2 linked regions of the Solidesulfovibrio magneticus RS-1 genome follow. The protein of the gene in region 1 interacts with the protein of each later gene in a pairwise test. Links are inferred from orthologs where the notes say so. Each region holds a gene or a part of one and is shown on either strand. Other genes may lie near its edges.

Evidence for each region.
Region 2: the proteins of pheT (region 1) and secD interact in binary tests that used the Escherichia coli proteins (3 or more experiments, as listed by UniProt). The link is inferred for Solidesulfovibrio magneticus RS-1 from one-to-one orthologs.

What each region holds. Positions count from the first base shown.
Region 1 is NC_012796.1:1,175,785-1,183,412, reverse strand. What follows is about bases 4,564-7,628. They hold pheT (phenylalanine--tRNA ligase subunit beta), read right to left. Parts: upstream 7,267-7,628; coding sequence 4,861-7,266; downstream 4,564-4,860. Other genes in these bases: pheS (phenylalanine--tRNA ligase subunit alpha), read right to left, coding at 7,421-7,628; DMR_RS04815 (acyltransferase family protein), read left to right, coding at 4,564-4,578. Outside these bases: DMR_RS04845 (alpha/beta fold hydrolase), read left to right, coding at 1-225; DMR_RS04840 (Spy/CpxP family protein refolding chaperone), read right to left, coding at 411-902; DMR_RS04835 (cysteine rich repeat-containing protein), read left to right, coding at 1,299-1,604; DMR_RS04830 (sigma-70 family RNA polymerase sigma factor), read left to right, coding at 1,702-2,358; DMR_RS04825 (hypothetical protein), read left to right, coding at 2,355-2,825; DMR_RS04820 (periplasmic heavy metal sensor), read left to right, coding at 2,836-3,300; more of DMR_RS04815, read left to right, coding at 3,523-4,563.
Region 2 is NC_012796.1:2,503,133-2,510,533, forward strand. What follows is about bases 4,564-7,401. They hold secD (protein translocase subunit SecD), read right to left. Parts: upstream 6,866-7,401; coding sequence 5,261-6,865; downstream 4,564-5,260. Other genes in these bases: DMR_RS10615 (S9 family peptidase), read right to left, coding at 4,564-5,138; yajC (preprotein translocase subunit YajC), read right to left, coding at 6,980-7,351. Outside these bases: DMR_RS10595 (hypothetical protein), read right to left, coding at 1-431; cobalt transporter CbiM, read right to left, coding at 455-1,063; DMR_RS10605 (DUF4198 domain-containing protein), read right to left, coding at 1,130-1,933; DMR_RS10610 (hypothetical protein), read right to left, coding at 2,074-2,910; more of DMR_RS10615, read right to left, coding at 3,075-4,563. UniProt on the Escherichia coli protein: Part of the Sec protein translocase complex. Interacts with the SecYEG preprotein conducting channel. SecDF uses the proton motive force (PMF) to complete protein translocation after the ATP-dependent function of SecA.

The sequences.
Region 1 (7,628 bases):
TTTTCCGAGACCGACCTGACCCAGGACCTGGGCAAGATCAACGTGCCGACGCTTCTTCTTCACGGCGACGACGACCAGATCGTGCCCATCGACGCCTCGGCCCGAGCGGCCGTCAAGCTCTTGCCCAACGCCGTGCTCAAGGAATACCCCGGCGCGCCCCACGGCCTGTGCACCACCCACAAGGAGGCGGTGAACGCCGACCTGCTGGCGTTTATCGAATCCTGAACACCCGCCCGAATAACCAAAGCCCCGGCGCATGGCCGGGGCTTTGGCGGTTTCAAGGCGGGCGTGCCTGCGGGGGCGGCGGCGATCCGTGTCGCCTTCCTGCGCGATCCAACGGGATGGCGCGACCAAACAACGGCATGCGCGGGGGCCGGAATCCCGTTTCCGGCCCCCTTGAAGGCGCGGCCCTAGGACAGATTGCTCTCGATCCAGGCGTCCAGCTCGCCTTGGCGCTCCAGCCGGCGGGCCTTCCACTTGTCGCGAAACTCCTCTCGCAGGGCGTCGCGCTTGGCCCGCTGCTCCGGGGTCAGCACGGCGTCCATGGCCGCCTTGACCCGGCCCCGGGCCACGGCCAGCTCCACAGCCGCGTCGGCCACGGCCTTGGCTGCCGCCCGCACCGCCGCCTCGTCGCCCGGCGTCTTGGCCATGACGCCGCGCAGGGCGTCCATGGCCGATTTGACCGAGTCGCGCAGGGCCTTGGTGCTGTCCCGGTTGGCCTTGAGGATGCCGGCCACTTCCCGCTTCTGGGCGGCGCTCAAGTCCAGTTCGGTGAGCATCCGCGTAAGCCCCGGGCCTTTCCCGGCCGGAACGTCGCCGCCCGGCGCGCCGGACCAGGCTGCAGCGGCGACAAGGAGCAAGGCGCACAGGGCCGCCGCCAGGGTGAATTTGCGTCGCATCATGTTTTTCCTCGCTTGTTGCATGGGGTTTGGCGGCGCGCCCACCGGCCCGGTCACGAACCCGAGGGACGGGAAGCCAGGCCGTCAGGCGTCGGCCGCCTCATTGCCCATGATACGCGCGCGCCGGCGTCTCCCCCCGGTGGCGGCCCCGGGAGACGAAAACCGTCTGCAACCAGGACTCCGCACGGAATCTGCGCCCCGCCGGGGGGGGTAGCACAATTATTTGCTCCGACCAGCCATGGGTAGGCAAACCCCGCCCGTCGCCCGGCATCCAGCGGCCCGCCGCTGGTTTTCGCCGGACAGCCGCAAAATCTGGCGGGGGATTTCCCCGCCCCGGCCGTATCATCCCCAAATGCCGCCAACTGGCGGTCCATGACGCCACCAAAGCGAGGAATACCCATGCCGATTGTTTCCCCAGCCCGCGCCCTGGCCGGACGGACCAAAACCCTGGCCGTCGCCGTCGCCGTGGCCGCCTGCCTGGCCGTCGCCGGGCCGGCCGCTGCCCAGCAGCCCGCTTCGGCCGCCGGCCAGGCTCTCAAGGAAGCCTGCAAAGGCGACTACAAAACCCTGTGTTCCGGGGTGCAGCCCGGCGGCGGACGTATTGTCGCCTGCCTCAAACAGCAGGCCGACAAGCTTTCGCCCGGCTGCAAGCAGGCCTTGACGGCGGCCCAGTCGGCCAAGCAGGCTGGCGGAGCCAAGCAGTAACACGCGCCCGCCCGCGTAAGGCCCCAGGCCGGCGCGGTCGGCCTGGGCGGTGGGGCTCGGCCCGCCGCCCAGCAACCCCAAGGCCCGGACGAACACCGTGGAAAAATGCTGGTCCTTTGGCGGCTGGCTGCCGCTCCCGCGCCGCCCGGCCGCGCCCGGCCCCGGACCGGCGGCTGCCGCGCCGACGCCCCGGGACTACGCCGAAGCCGACGACGACGCCCTGGCCGCCTGGGCCGGTGGCGGCGACCGCCGGGCTTTCGACGCCCTGGTCCTGCGCCACGGGGCTTTTGCCCTGCGGGTGGCCACCCGGCTGACCCGCGACGCGACCGTTGCCGAGGATCTGGCCCAGGAAGCCTTTGTGCGGGCCTGGAAGGCCATCGGCCGCTTCGATCCCCAGCGCGCCCGGCTGACCACCTGGCTGTATCGCATCGTGGCCAACCTCTGCCGCGACCACCAGCGCCGGGCGCGGCCCGAGGCCTTGCCCGACGGCTTCGATCCGGCCGATCCGGCCGCCGGCGCGGAAGAATCTCTCGCCGCCGGCCAGCAGGCCCAGGCCATGGCCGCCGCCCTGGCCGCACTGCCGGACCGGCAACGGGCCGCCCTGACCCTGGTCTACGAGGAAGGCCTGTCCGGGGCCGAAGCGGCCAAGGCGCTAGGCGTTTCGGCCAAGGCCGTGGAACGGCTCCTGGCCCGGGGCCGCCAGTTTTTGCGCACCCGGCTGGCCGATGCGGCCGGCCAAGGAGGTCCGCCATGATGCCCCTGTCGCGCTTTGCCGCCCTGGCTGACAGCTACGGCGGCGACATCGGCCGCTGGCCCGAAGACGTCCAGAACGAGGCCAAGGCCCTGGCCGCCGCCTCGGCCCAGGCCCGCGCCCGGCTGACCGAGGCCGCCCGCCTGGACACGGCCCTTTTGGCCGGCGCACGCCGCGACCTCGAAACGCTGCTGGCCCCGGGGGCTCAGAACGCGGCCGTGGAGCGGCTTCGCCGGGGCGTGGCCGGACGCATCGCCGCGCCGTCCCTTGCGCCCGCCCCCCGGGCCGCCTGGCGGTCTTGGCTCGCCGACCAGCTCCCGACCCTGCCGCGCCTGGCCGGACTGGCCACCGCCGGCGGCGTCGTGGTCATGGCCGGGCTGCTCGTTGGCGCGCTCACCGTGGCCCAACCCGACGGCGACACGTTGGTGTCGCTTATGCAGCCCACGCCCCTTGCCGTTTTTATCGAATAACGAGGCCGCCATGGACGTCACACCCAATCCCCCGCGCGGCTGGCGGCGCTTCGTCCTGCCCTGCTCACTTTTGCTCAACCTGTTCCTGATCGCGGTCATCGGCGGCCGGCTGCTCTACGGCCGAGTCGAACGCCTGGACGGCGCCAGCATGCTCTCGCGCCTGACGACCCGGGCCGAAGCCGTGTTGCCGGCCGGCGAGGCCCAGGCCTTCAAGGCGGTCATCGAACGCGACGCGCCCCGCTTCGCCAAGACCCGGCATCAACTCGGCGCGGCCCGGGCCGAACTGGTGCGCCAGGTGGTGGCCGACCCGTACGACAAGAAGGCCACCGGCCAGGCGCTTTTGGCCTGGAAAGCCGCCTGGGACAGCTTTGCCGCCGATTTCAGCGACACCCTGGTGGACGCCCTGGGGCAAGTCTCCCCGGAAGGCCGCCGCAAGCTCATCGCCGGCCGGTTCGGCAAGCCGGCCAAGGAGTAGCCGGGCGAGAACGACGAGGCGAACACACCAGGACCTCTTGCGCCAAGGCCCACGCCCTTGCGAAACTGAGGCGGCGCGGGCCTTGTTGTTTTGGCGGCATGTGCCCACGCAGCCCTGGCAGCTCCCTTCGCTATTTGCCAAACCGGGAAGAATCTGCCATGACGCAAAGCGTCCGTCATATGATGCCACCGGCTGGCCGCTGCACGAAATCCTCACTTAAGCATGAACTCGTCTCTTCCACAGTCCACGCCCGTTGCCAGGGATACCACAACAGCGCTACGCGGCATTGCCATCCTCATCGTGCTGCTCTCGCACTTCCTGACGAACTTCATCGTCAGCCACGACAGTTTCGGACATGCGGGGAACGCGGCCGTGGCCCTGTTTTTCATCGCCAGCGGCTACGGCAATGCCTGGTCGCTTGAGAAGCGCCAGGCCGGTGGGCATTTTTCATTGCGCCAATTATATTGCGACAGATTCTTCCGTCTCTATCCATTGTACTGGCTGGCGCTGTGCGGCATTTGGGCATCGACCAATGTCGTTCCCGATGTATGGGCTTTTTTGGCCATCAAAGCGCCTTATTGGTTCGTCAGCGCCATCATCCAATGCGCCGTTGCCGCGCCGCTCCTGTACCGCATCCTGAGACGAGTCGGCCCCTGGCGGTTCTCCTTGGGCCTCTTCGGGCTGCTCGCCGCCGCCACGGCCGGGGCCATGGGGCTTCCCGAGGACCTGCGGGCCATCGTTTTTTCCAACACCGTAAGCTACCGAAACATCGTCTTGGGCCACATCGGCTTTTTTGGCATCGGTCTGGCCCTGGCGTTTGTCCCTTTGGCCGGCCCCCAAGCCGGGACAGCGACGGCCCCGCTGCGCACCAAGGCCCTTGGCCTGCTGGCCCTGGCCGGCCTGCTGCCCGGACTCGTCCTGCTTGGGGAACCCAAGGGCCAGCTGGCCGCCAGCCTCGCCGGCCTGGGCCTGGCCGCGCTTTGCACGGCTTTCACGGTCTTGTTGCTTACCGGCTGGGCGCAACTGCCCTTTGAAAGGGCGCTGGTCTTTTTGGGGCGCAATTCCTACGCCCTCTATCTCTTCGAACCCAGCTACTTCTGGGCCATGGCCAGTCTGGGGTTCAATCCCTGGACCAGGGCTGGACTTATCTGGTGCGTCCTGGCCGCGCCGGCCTTTCTGTTTTTCTGCCAGACGGCTGAATCCCTGGCTGGCTGGTTGTCGCGACGGCCGATGTTCCGCTTCGAAGCGGACGGCAAAACCACGCCAAGCACACGCTAGTTGCGTCCCAAAAAACTGCGATCGGTATTTTCAGGGCGCTTTGTGCAAGAAATTGCAACGGGGCCCGGTAATCCTCCCCATAGTTGCGACAGGCTCTCCCAGAGGGCAAAACAAAACGCCCGCCCCGCAGGGTCCTGCGGGGCGGGCGCTCATTTATTGGAGAAAGCCTCGACGTCGGGGACAGCGTCCCCATCCTCTACGGCAACGATCACGACTCGGTCGCAAGCCGCGACCCCGCGCCTTGACGAACGCGGACCGCCGCCGCCAGAGCGATGAAACCCGTTACGGGCGCGTCACCGGCAGCTTGGCCAGGACAGCGGCCACGAGAGCCTCGTGGACCTTGTCCACTTCCTTGTCCTTGAGGGTCTTTTCCGGGTGGCGGTAGGTCAGCCGGAAGGTCAGGCGGCGCTCGTCGGTTCTCTCGGGGGTGAAGGCGTCGATCAAAAGCACGTCCTCGAAGATGGCCGCCTTGGCCTCGGCGATGGCGGTCAACACGTCGCCCACGGCCACGCCGGCCGGGGCGGCCAAGGTCACGTCGCGGCGCACCGGCGGGAAGCTCGGCAGGGTCCTAAATCCCCGCGTAACACCATCGGCCAGGGCACGCAGCGCGTCCAGGTCGAGTTCGGCCAGCCACAGGGCATGGCGGGCGTGGTAGGCGTCGGCCACTTCCGGCGTCACCTGGCCGATAACGCCCAGACGTTTGCCGCCCACGGTCACCACGACCTGCGGGGCCAGCCAGGGCAGGCTGTCATCGCGCGCGTAGATTCCGGCGGGCAGCTTGAAATGGGCGATAAGCGCCTCGACGATGCCCTTGATGTCGCCGTAGCCGGCCAACTCATCCTTGGGCCAGGGCCAGCCGTCGGGGTGGCGCAGGCCGTGCAGCGCGATGCCGAGCCGTCCGGCCTCCCGGGCCGAGGTCTCGGAGGTCGCGTCGGCGGCGAACACCCGGGCGACCTCGAAAAGGCGCAGGTTGGCGTTGCCGTGGGACAGGTTGTGGCGCACGGTTTGGAGCAGGCCCGGGGCCAGCATGGGCCGCATGACGTTCTGGTCTTCGGACAGCGGATTGGCCACGGACACGCGGCAGGCGGCGTCCAGGCACAAAATGTCGAGATCGGCATGGCCGACGAAGCTGTAGTTGACGGCCTCGCGAAGGCCCAGGCCCACGGCAAAGGCCCGCACCCGCGACCAGAAACCGAACTCGGACTCGGCCGGCACATCGTCCAGGGCCTTGGACACCCGGGGCAGACGCGGCGCGATGCGGTCCAGGCCGTACACCCGCCCCACTTCCTCGATAAGATCGGCCTCGCGCTCCAGGTCCAGGCGATGGGACGGCGGGGTCACGGCAATAACGCCCGAAGGATCGGTCTCGGACAGCTGGCAGCCAAGACCCGTGAGCACCTTGCGGCAGAAATCCTCGGGCATGTCCTCGCCGAGCAGCAGGGTGGCCCGGGCCGGGCGGAAGCCGATGCCGCGCGGGGTGAAGGGCTTGGGTTCGGCCATGGCCACGCCGGGCAGGGCCGAGCCGCCGGCGGTTTCGAGCATGAGCGCCACGGCGCGGTTTAAGGCATAGACCGAGCCGACCTGATCCACGCCGCGCTCGAACCGGTAGGAGGCTTCGCTGGGCAGGGCCAGGCGGCGGGCGGTCTTGCGGATGGTCCCGGGACGGAACACGGCGCATTCCAGCACCACGTCGGTGCTGCCGGCGGCCATCTCGCTGTTGGCCCCGCCCATGACCCCGGCCAGGGCAACGGGCTTGTCTGCGTCGCAGATGAGCAGGTCGCGGGCGGTAAGCTTTCGCTCCTGGCCGTCCAGGGTGACGATGGCCTCGCCCTCGGCGGCGTTGCGCACCTTGATGACGTTGCCTGCCAGCTTGTCCCGGTCAAAGGCGTGCAGTGGCTGGCCCAACTCAAAAAGCACGTAGTTGGTGGCGTCGACGATGTTGGAAATCGGGCGCTGGCCAATGGCGGTCAAACGCCAGCGGATGCGGTCGGGCGAGGGGGCGACGGCGACGCCGGAAATGATCTTGGCCCGGTAGACCGGGCACTGCTCCGGGTCCTCGATGTCGATGGCCAGTTCCTTGGCCGCCTCGGGGCCGGACTCGGCGTAGGCGACCTGCGGCAGGGTCAAGGGCAGGTCAAAGGCCATGGCCGTTTCCCGGGCGATGCCGAGTACGGACAGGCAGTCGGCCCGGTTTGGCGTGATGGAGACGTCGAGCACGCAGGTATCGAGGGAAAGCGCCTCGGGCAGCGGCGTGCCGACCTTGCAGGTCTCCGGCAGGACCATGATGCCCGGGCTTTTTTCCTCGGCCAGTCCCAGCTCGGATTCCGAGCAGATCATGCCTTCGGAAACCTGGCCGCGAATCTTGCTTTTTTTAATGGTCAGCCCGCCCGGCAGGGAAACGCCCACCGTGGCCACGGGCACGAGCTGGCCGGCGGCCACGTTGGCCGCGCCGCACACGATAGGCAGCGGGGCTTCGCCGCCGACGTCCACGGTGCATAAGGACAGGTGGTCGGAATCGGGATGGGCTTCCCGGGTAAGCACCCGGCCGACGACCACGCCCATGATGGCTTCGAAGGGGTTGAAAATGTCCTCGATTTCGAGGCCGAGCATGGTCAGGCGGTCGGCCAATTCCTGGGCCGTGCCCTGATACGGGGTCAATTCGCGAAGCCAGGACAGACTGAGCAGCATGGTAATATGCCTCCGGCGGCCGGGGGGAAGTTGCCCCCGCTCTTGAAAAGGGGTTCCGACGGCGACCTGCCCGGCTCCGAAATGGCGACAGCGGCCGCAAGGCCTGGAGCGGGCGGGACCGGCAGAACCCCGGCGAGACAGGGAAGGCCCCTGGTTAAAACTGACTCAAAAAGCGGATGTCGTTTTCAAAAAACATGCGCAGATCGCCGATGCCGTACTTGAGCATGGTCACGCGCTCCACGCCCATGCCGAAGGCAAAGCCGGTATAGCGCTCGGTGTCGTAGCCCACGGCGTCGAACACGTTGGGATCGACCATGCCGCAGCCCAGGATTTCAACGAAGCCGGTGCCCTTGCACACCCGG
Region 2 (7,401 bases), 1.3 Mb from region 1 along the record:
CCGGCCGGCGGACTCGAGGGAGCGGACGGGGCAGGCGTCGCAACGGGCGCGGCCGAGGTCATCGGAACGTCGGCCAGGGCGGCGGACAGGTATTCGGCCGCCTTGACCTCGGTGGCGTTCTGATGCCCTTCCCCGGCCTTGAGGACAATGCGCAGGTCGGCCTTGGCCGCGCGCACGGCCGGAGGCACGGGGAAACGGAACCCTCCCTTCTCGTCGGTCTTGCCGGACAGCAGCGCCGCGCCGGAAGCGGCGTCAAAGACTTCAATTTCGCCGAAACGCACTCGTTCCGAGCGGCTGTAGCTGCATTCCACGACAACGTCATTGCCTTCAACGTAGGCAAAGACGTTGACCCGGTGGGCCAAGGCCGGCGCGGCCAGGACAGTCAACAGGGCCAGCGAGGCGGCAATGGGTTTTATTCGGTGCAGGATCATATTTTATGTTAGATCCCAAAGTGTTAGCGGGTTAGAGCCTGGGCCAGCAATTCCGGCCGGACCTTGGCCAGAAAGCCCACGGCCATGGCCGTGACGGCCCCTTCCACCAGCATGATGGGCACATGGGCCACCACAATGGCCTTGGCCGTGGCCGCAAAGCCTTCACCAGACAGGGCCAGGGCGCAGGCCGTGAGCAGCGCGGCCAAGAGCACGGCGAAAAATCCGCAACAAAACGCGCCTACGGCCCGAGCCTTGCCGGTGCGGCGCAAAAGCGGCCCGAAGGCGAAGGCGCAAGCCACGGCCGGCCCGGCCATATCGAAGACATTGGCCCCAAGGACGATAAGCCCGCCGTACTGAAAGAGCACGGCTTGCAGCAGCAAGGCCACGGCGATGGCCGGGAAGGCGGCCGGCCCGAGGATGGCCCCAAGCAGCCCGTTTAAGATCAAATGGGCGCTCACCGGCCCGATGGGCACATGGATGAGCGACCCCACGAAAAACGCGGCCGACAGGATGGCCACGGTCATGAGCCGGTCGTAATCCAGGCGCTTCAGGCCAAGCCCAACGCCGACGGCGGACAAGGCCCAGCCGCCGGCCAGCACCGGCCCGGAAAGCACCCCTTCGGAAATATGCATGGCATCCTTGTCCGGTTAGGCTTGCCCGGGGGCGAAACAGCTTCGTCCCCGGGCAAGCGCGCCGTTTTACTTCTTCTTGCGCTTGGGTTCAACGAACTTGGTCCATAAAACCGCCCCGCGCTCGACCTTTTTGGCCACGCCGTCCTTCTGGATGGTTTCGGGCGCGTCAACCAGGGCGGCAAAACCCCACCAGCCGGCAAAAGGCACGGCGTAGCTGAAGACGCCGTTCACGTCGGTCTTGACCACCTGAGCGACCATGTACTCGTTGGGGGCCTCGTAGGCCTTGTCCTTATTGTAGAATTCCACTTCGACCGGCACATCGGCGGCCGGCTTGCCATCGACAAGCAGTTTGCCCGTGAAAACGTTGCCCGCGTAGTTGCCGAAGGGGCGGGTCAGCGGCACAATCTCGGCGGCCAGCCCGACGGGCGCGTCCCAGCCCTCTTCCTCGCCGAAAGCCGGCACCGTCACCTTGGTCAGGTGCTCAATGAACTTGTCCTCGGCCGGTTCGAAATAGGGTTCGGGCACGAGAAAAAATGTGCCCACGCCCGGCTTTTTGAACGTGTACTCGGCGGTCCAGGCGGCGTGGTCCATAATCTTGGCCGGCTTGAGGGCGGGCAGCAGATCGGTCTTCTGGCCGTTGTCCACGACGCCGAAGGCCTTGGGCTTGGCCATGTCCATGCCGTTGCCTTCCATGGGATGGGAAAACGACACCGCCAGCTCCACCTTGGCCTTGGCCTTGTCGGCCACCGTATCCTGGGACGGGATGACCATGCCGAAGTGGGCCAGGGCCGGGCCGGCAGACAAGGTCAGGGCGGCGACAGCCAAGGCCGGGGCAAGGGCCGAGGCAAGGAAAAATCGGGGTGTGCGCATGACTGGGTCTCCTTAGCAAAAATGTGCCAGTAGTGGAATACGAAACACCGTCTTGATATGCCTGTATGCGACAAAATTCAATATCGTAGCACGATATGGTGAATAAAAAAATTAAAAAAATTTTATTTGTCAGATGTATTTTAAAAAAAGACGGCCAGACGCAGGGCCACGTCGGGCTGGTCGGCGGGACGGATGCTGCCTTCCAGGGTCAGCCCGGCGGCCGGGCGCACGGCCAGGGAAAGGAAAGGGACAACGAGGGAACGTGGTTCGTAGCCGTAGCGGCTGGGCAAGGCATTGAGGGCCAGGATGGCGGCCAGGGCGTTGCCCGTCGCGCCGGCAGGATCGGCGTGGTGGGTCAGGCGCTTGTCCAGGCGAAAGGCGACAAGCGAGGCTCCGGCGGCGGCTTCCACCGGACCGAAGTCGTAGCCGAGGCGGGCCGTGGCCTCATGGCTGGTCCAGGAAAAAAAGGCGTCCCGAGCCGAGGGCGGCGTGCCCCCGCCGGACCGGTTGGCTCCCTCTTCCCGGGCTTCCGGGGCGGCGGCCGAAAAAAAGGCGTAGTCGAACCGGGCAAAGACGCCCGCTCCGGGCTGGCGGCGCAGGATGAGCCGGGCGCACGGCCCCCAGAGGAAGGCCGGCCGGGTTTCCCAGGCCTCGTACACGCCCTGCTCCACGTTTTTGGCTTCGAACCGGCCCACTGACGCCCCGACCTGACCGCCCAGGGCCAGGACGACTTGATTGGTGTCCAGGAGGCGATAGACGGCTTCGACGTAGCCCCGTTGCTCGGTCCAGTTGCGGACCCAGCCGCCCTGCTGCGGCACGAAAGCGGCCGAGGGCGTAAACGACGTCGGCTCACGCATATCCCGGTAGCCCAGAGTCCGGGCAATCAGCGACACCTCGAACCGGTCCGCATCGGCCAGCGCCGGTGTCGGCTGGCCCAGGGCCAGGATGAGCGCCAGCCCCATGCACCAGCGGGCCAAGCGTCCGGCAGCGCGGCCAGTCGCAACCTGCGCGTGACAGCGAAGTCGGGATGGCAACAGACTGGACGCCATACGGGGCGATCCGGTGGCAAGGCGGCAGGCGACGGGCGATTCCATGGCTCTTTCTGCCACGATCAGCGCTGGGAGAAAAGGTGGTCCGAGGCCTAGGAGGGGTCGGCCTTGGCCATGGCTGGCCGGGATTGGGTCGCCGTGGCCGGCACGAAGCGCGCGAACCAGTCGAGGTTGCGGACCATGAGATCGCGCAACAGCCCCGTTTCGGTGATGTCGTGGCCGCTTCGGGGATAGGCGGCCAGCCTCGTGGTCACGCCGCGACGGGACAGGGCGGTGTAGAGTTCCAGGGCCTGGGTGAAGGGGACGCGCTCGTCGGCCACGCCGTGCTGGAACAGCGTCGGGGTTTGGATGGCAGCGGCGTATTTCAGCGGCGAGCGGTCAAACAGGAAATCGAAGCGCTCGTAGGCTTCGCCGCCCATGTACAGCGGCATGAAATCGGGCAAATCCATGCTGCCGCACTGGCTGACCAGATTGGTGATGCCGCCGCCGATGGAGGCGGCCTTGAACCGGTCGGTGTGGCCGATGGCCCAGGCGGCGAGATAGCCGCCGTAGCTCCAGCCCATGACGCCAAGGCGCTGGGGATCGGCTTGCCCCTTGGCGATGAGCGCGTCGAGGCCGGACATGAGGTCGGCGAAATCGACCCCGCCCCAATCATTGACGATGGCTCGGCGAAACGCTGGCCCGTAACCGTCGGAGCCCCGGACGTTGGGCTGAAACAGGGCATAGCCGTGGGCGGAAAATACGGCCAGGGGGTAGCTGTTGAGCAGGCCGGGATAGAGGCGCTGGGCGGCTTGGGCCGGGCCGCCGTGGAGTTCGACCAGAAGCGGCGGCGCGCCGACCACAGGCCCAGCCGGCGGGGTATACAGGCCTTCAATCATGGTCCCGTCAGCCGATTTCCAGCGCACGATCTCGGGCTTGACCGTCTGGTAGGCGGCAAATTCCCGGTTGACGGCGGACACGGCCTTGGGCTCGTAGCGCTCGACCGAGGTGACGAAAGCCTCGGGCGGCAGGTCCCAATCGGTGAGCGCCAGCCCCAGATGTCGGGAACCGAGGGACAGACTGGCCTGGAGCGGAATGCGTCGGCCGTCGTCAAGGCGAGTCGTGGGCTGGCCGTCCAGAGGCAGGGCATAGAGCGCGGCCCCCACGCCGTCGGCCTCCCGCACGAGCAGGCTCTGGCCGTCCTCGGCCCAACCAAGAAGTTCCGGCCGGGCGTCGGGGGTGGGGGCCAGGGGGCGCGACTCGCCGCCAGTCAGGGGCACGACCATGACCCGGCCGGCGTTATAATAAAATCCGGGTGCTGCCGTGGCCACATAGGCCAAGAGCCGGCCATCGGGCGAGACGGTCGGCATGTTTTCGGAGGCGTCTGAAGCGGCCACAAGCTTTACGCCGCCCTTGTCAAGATCGACCACGGCGATGTCGGCATGGCCGGCGTCCACCGGAGCCGTCCCGCCGGCGGCGCCATTATGGGCGCGCCCCCGGGGCGGGGCGTGGGGGTTGGCAGTTTCGAAAACGATGCGGCGGCCGTCCGGGGAAAAGGCGAACGCACCCACGTCCCGGTCGGCGACAAGCTGGCGCATGACCCCGGGTTGCGACAGGGTCAGGAGGTAGAGCCCGGCCAGTCCGCCAGGGCTGTCCAGCACCTCGACGTCGCCGTCGCAGCCCTCGGGACGGTTTGGCCCGGCCTTGGGACTGGTCGTGGCGGTGACGGCCAGTTTCTTGCCGTCCGGGGAAAACGCCAGATCAAGGATGTCGGCCCGGCCGTCGCTTAAGCGGCGCGATTGGCCGGCGGCGAGCTGGAGCAAATGGAGCTCGGAGGCGTTATCGCCCTGGCAGAGATAGGCCAGCCATTTGCCGTCAGGGGAAAAACGCGGGTGGTCGCAGGAGGTCGTGGCCGGGGTGACCGGACGCCCACCCTCCCGGGCCATGTCGGTCAGGACAATGCGTGAGACAGGTTCGCCGGCCTGATCGGACATTCGGGTCACGACAAAGGCGACGCGTTTGCCGTCGGCGGCTACACGGACATCGTCGATTGAGGCCAGACGCAGCATGGCCTCGATGGTGAACGGCTTGTCGCCGCCGGCCATGACGGACACGGCCGGCGAACAGAACGCAAGGAACCCCAAGAGGGCCAGGACGACGCACAAGCGTTGGGACACAGGGACCTCGCTTCTCACGATGGCCGGCACTCTACGGCCCCTTGACCCGCCGGTCAAACGCCGAAACGACGACGGCCCCCTTGCGGGGGCCGTCAGAAAGACAAGTATCTGAAATCACTGGTTTAGATGCGAAGACTCGCCTCGGCCGGCCGCTTGGACAGCCACAGATCAAAGAGAAAGCGCGTAAAGAAGATGGCCGTGAACATGGAGGCCACGATGCCGAGAATCAGGGTCACGGCAAAGCCCCGAATGGGGCCGGTGCCGAACTGGTAGAGAACCACGGCGGCGATGACGGTGGTGACGTTGGCGTCCAGGATGGTAAGCGTGGCCCGGCTGTAGCCGACGTCCACGGCCGAACGGGCGGTCAGGCCCCGTCGCAGCTCCTCACGGACGCGCTCGAAGATGATGACGTTGGCGTCAACGGCCATGCCGATGGTCAGGATGATGCCGGCGATGCCGGGCAAGGTCAGGGTGGCCCCGAAACCGGCCAGACCGGCCACGATGAGCATGAGGTTGAAAAGCAAGGCTGCGTCGGCCACGGCTCCGGCCACGCCGTAGTAGACGATCATGAAGGCGATGACGATCAGGCCGCCGATGACGGCCGAATGGACGCCCTTTTCGATGGATTCCTGGCCCAAGGAAGGACCGACCGTGCGCTGTTCCAGGATGGTGACCGGAGCCGGCAGCGCGCCGGCGCGCAGCACGATGGCCAGATCGCGGGCTTCCTCGGTGGAAAACCGGCCGGTGATGCTGGCCCGGCCGCCGCCGATCTTTTCCTGGATGGTGGGCGCGGAATAGACCTTGCCGTCGAGCACGATGGCCAACTGCTTCTTGACGTTCTCGGCCGTGACCCGTTCGAACTGCCGCGCGCCGCTGGGAGTGAAGGTCAGGGCCACGTAGGCTTGGTTGTTGGGGTCGAAGTTGGCCCGGGCGTCGGCGATGCTCTCGCCGGTCATGACGGCGTCGGCCTTGAGCGCAATGGGCCGCTCCAGGTAGGAGCCGTCGGGATTGCGGTGGCGCAGCACGGACAATTCGTCGCCCGGGGGCAGGATGCCCTTCTGGGCTTTTTCCATGTCCACGGTCTCATCCACGACCTTGAATTCCAGGTGGGCGGTCTTGCCGATAAGCTTGATGGCCCGTTCAGGGTCCTGCAGGCCCGGCAGCTGGATCTGGATGCGGTTGTCGGCCTGCTTGCGGATGTCGGGCTCGGCCACGCCGAATTCGTCGATGCGGTTGCGGATGGTCTTGACGGCCTGGTCCACGGTCATGCGGGCTTGGTCGTCCTTGTAGCGCTGGGTGAACGACAGCTTGTAGAGGAGCTTGTTGTCCGCGGCGGATTCGACGCCATCGACGTGGAGCACGGAAAAGTGGCTGGACAGGAACTTGTCCAGGGCGTCGCGCTTGTCGGGGGTGGCCAGGACGAACTCCAGGCGCTTGCCGTCCGGGCTGGTGCCCGGGCGTTGGATGACGATGCCCTCATCCTTGACCTGGTCGCGGACGTCGCGGCCCATCTGGGCCAGGGAATTGGCCAGGGCCTTGTCCACGTCGACGCCAAGGGTCAGGTGGATGCCGCCCTTGAGGTCAAGGCCGAGGCTGATGACGTCATCGGGCAGAAATTTGCCCAGAAAGCTCTGCTTGACCGACCCCAGGGAGGGCAGCATGTAGATGAGGCCCAGAAAGGCCACGAGACTGATCACGGCCAGTCGCCAACGCAGGTTTCCAGTCATGGGCGAGGCTCTCCTTGGGAGGCTTGCGCTTGGGAGTCAAACGACAAAACGAAGGGACTGCCAGGGCAGCCCTTCGCCGTCGCTTCGGGCCTTTCGGCCCGAAGTGGAGTATTCCTAATCCTTGGACTTGTCTTTGCCCTTGGGCTCGGCCTTGGCGGCCGAAGCGCCGGCTTCGCCGGGGCCGGAGACGAAGTTGCGGTTGATCTCGATATTGAGGTCCTTGGCGATCTCGATGGTGATCTTGTCGCCGTGGACTTCCATGATGCGGCCGTAGATGCCGCCGCCGGTCAGGATGTAGTCGCCGCGCTTGAGGCCGGCCAGGTATTCCCGGTGCTGCTTGGCCTTCTTCTGCTGGGGACGGATGAGCAGGAAGTAGAAGATGGCGAACATGAGGATAAGCGGCAAAAAGGCGGTGATGGGGTTGCCCCCCGCGGCGTCGCCGCCGGGCGCGGCGCCCATGGCGTGCGCCAGACTCGGAAACAGCATGATGCCTCCAATTAGGATGATGGTGCCGCCGGCGACTGGGCGCGCTTCGA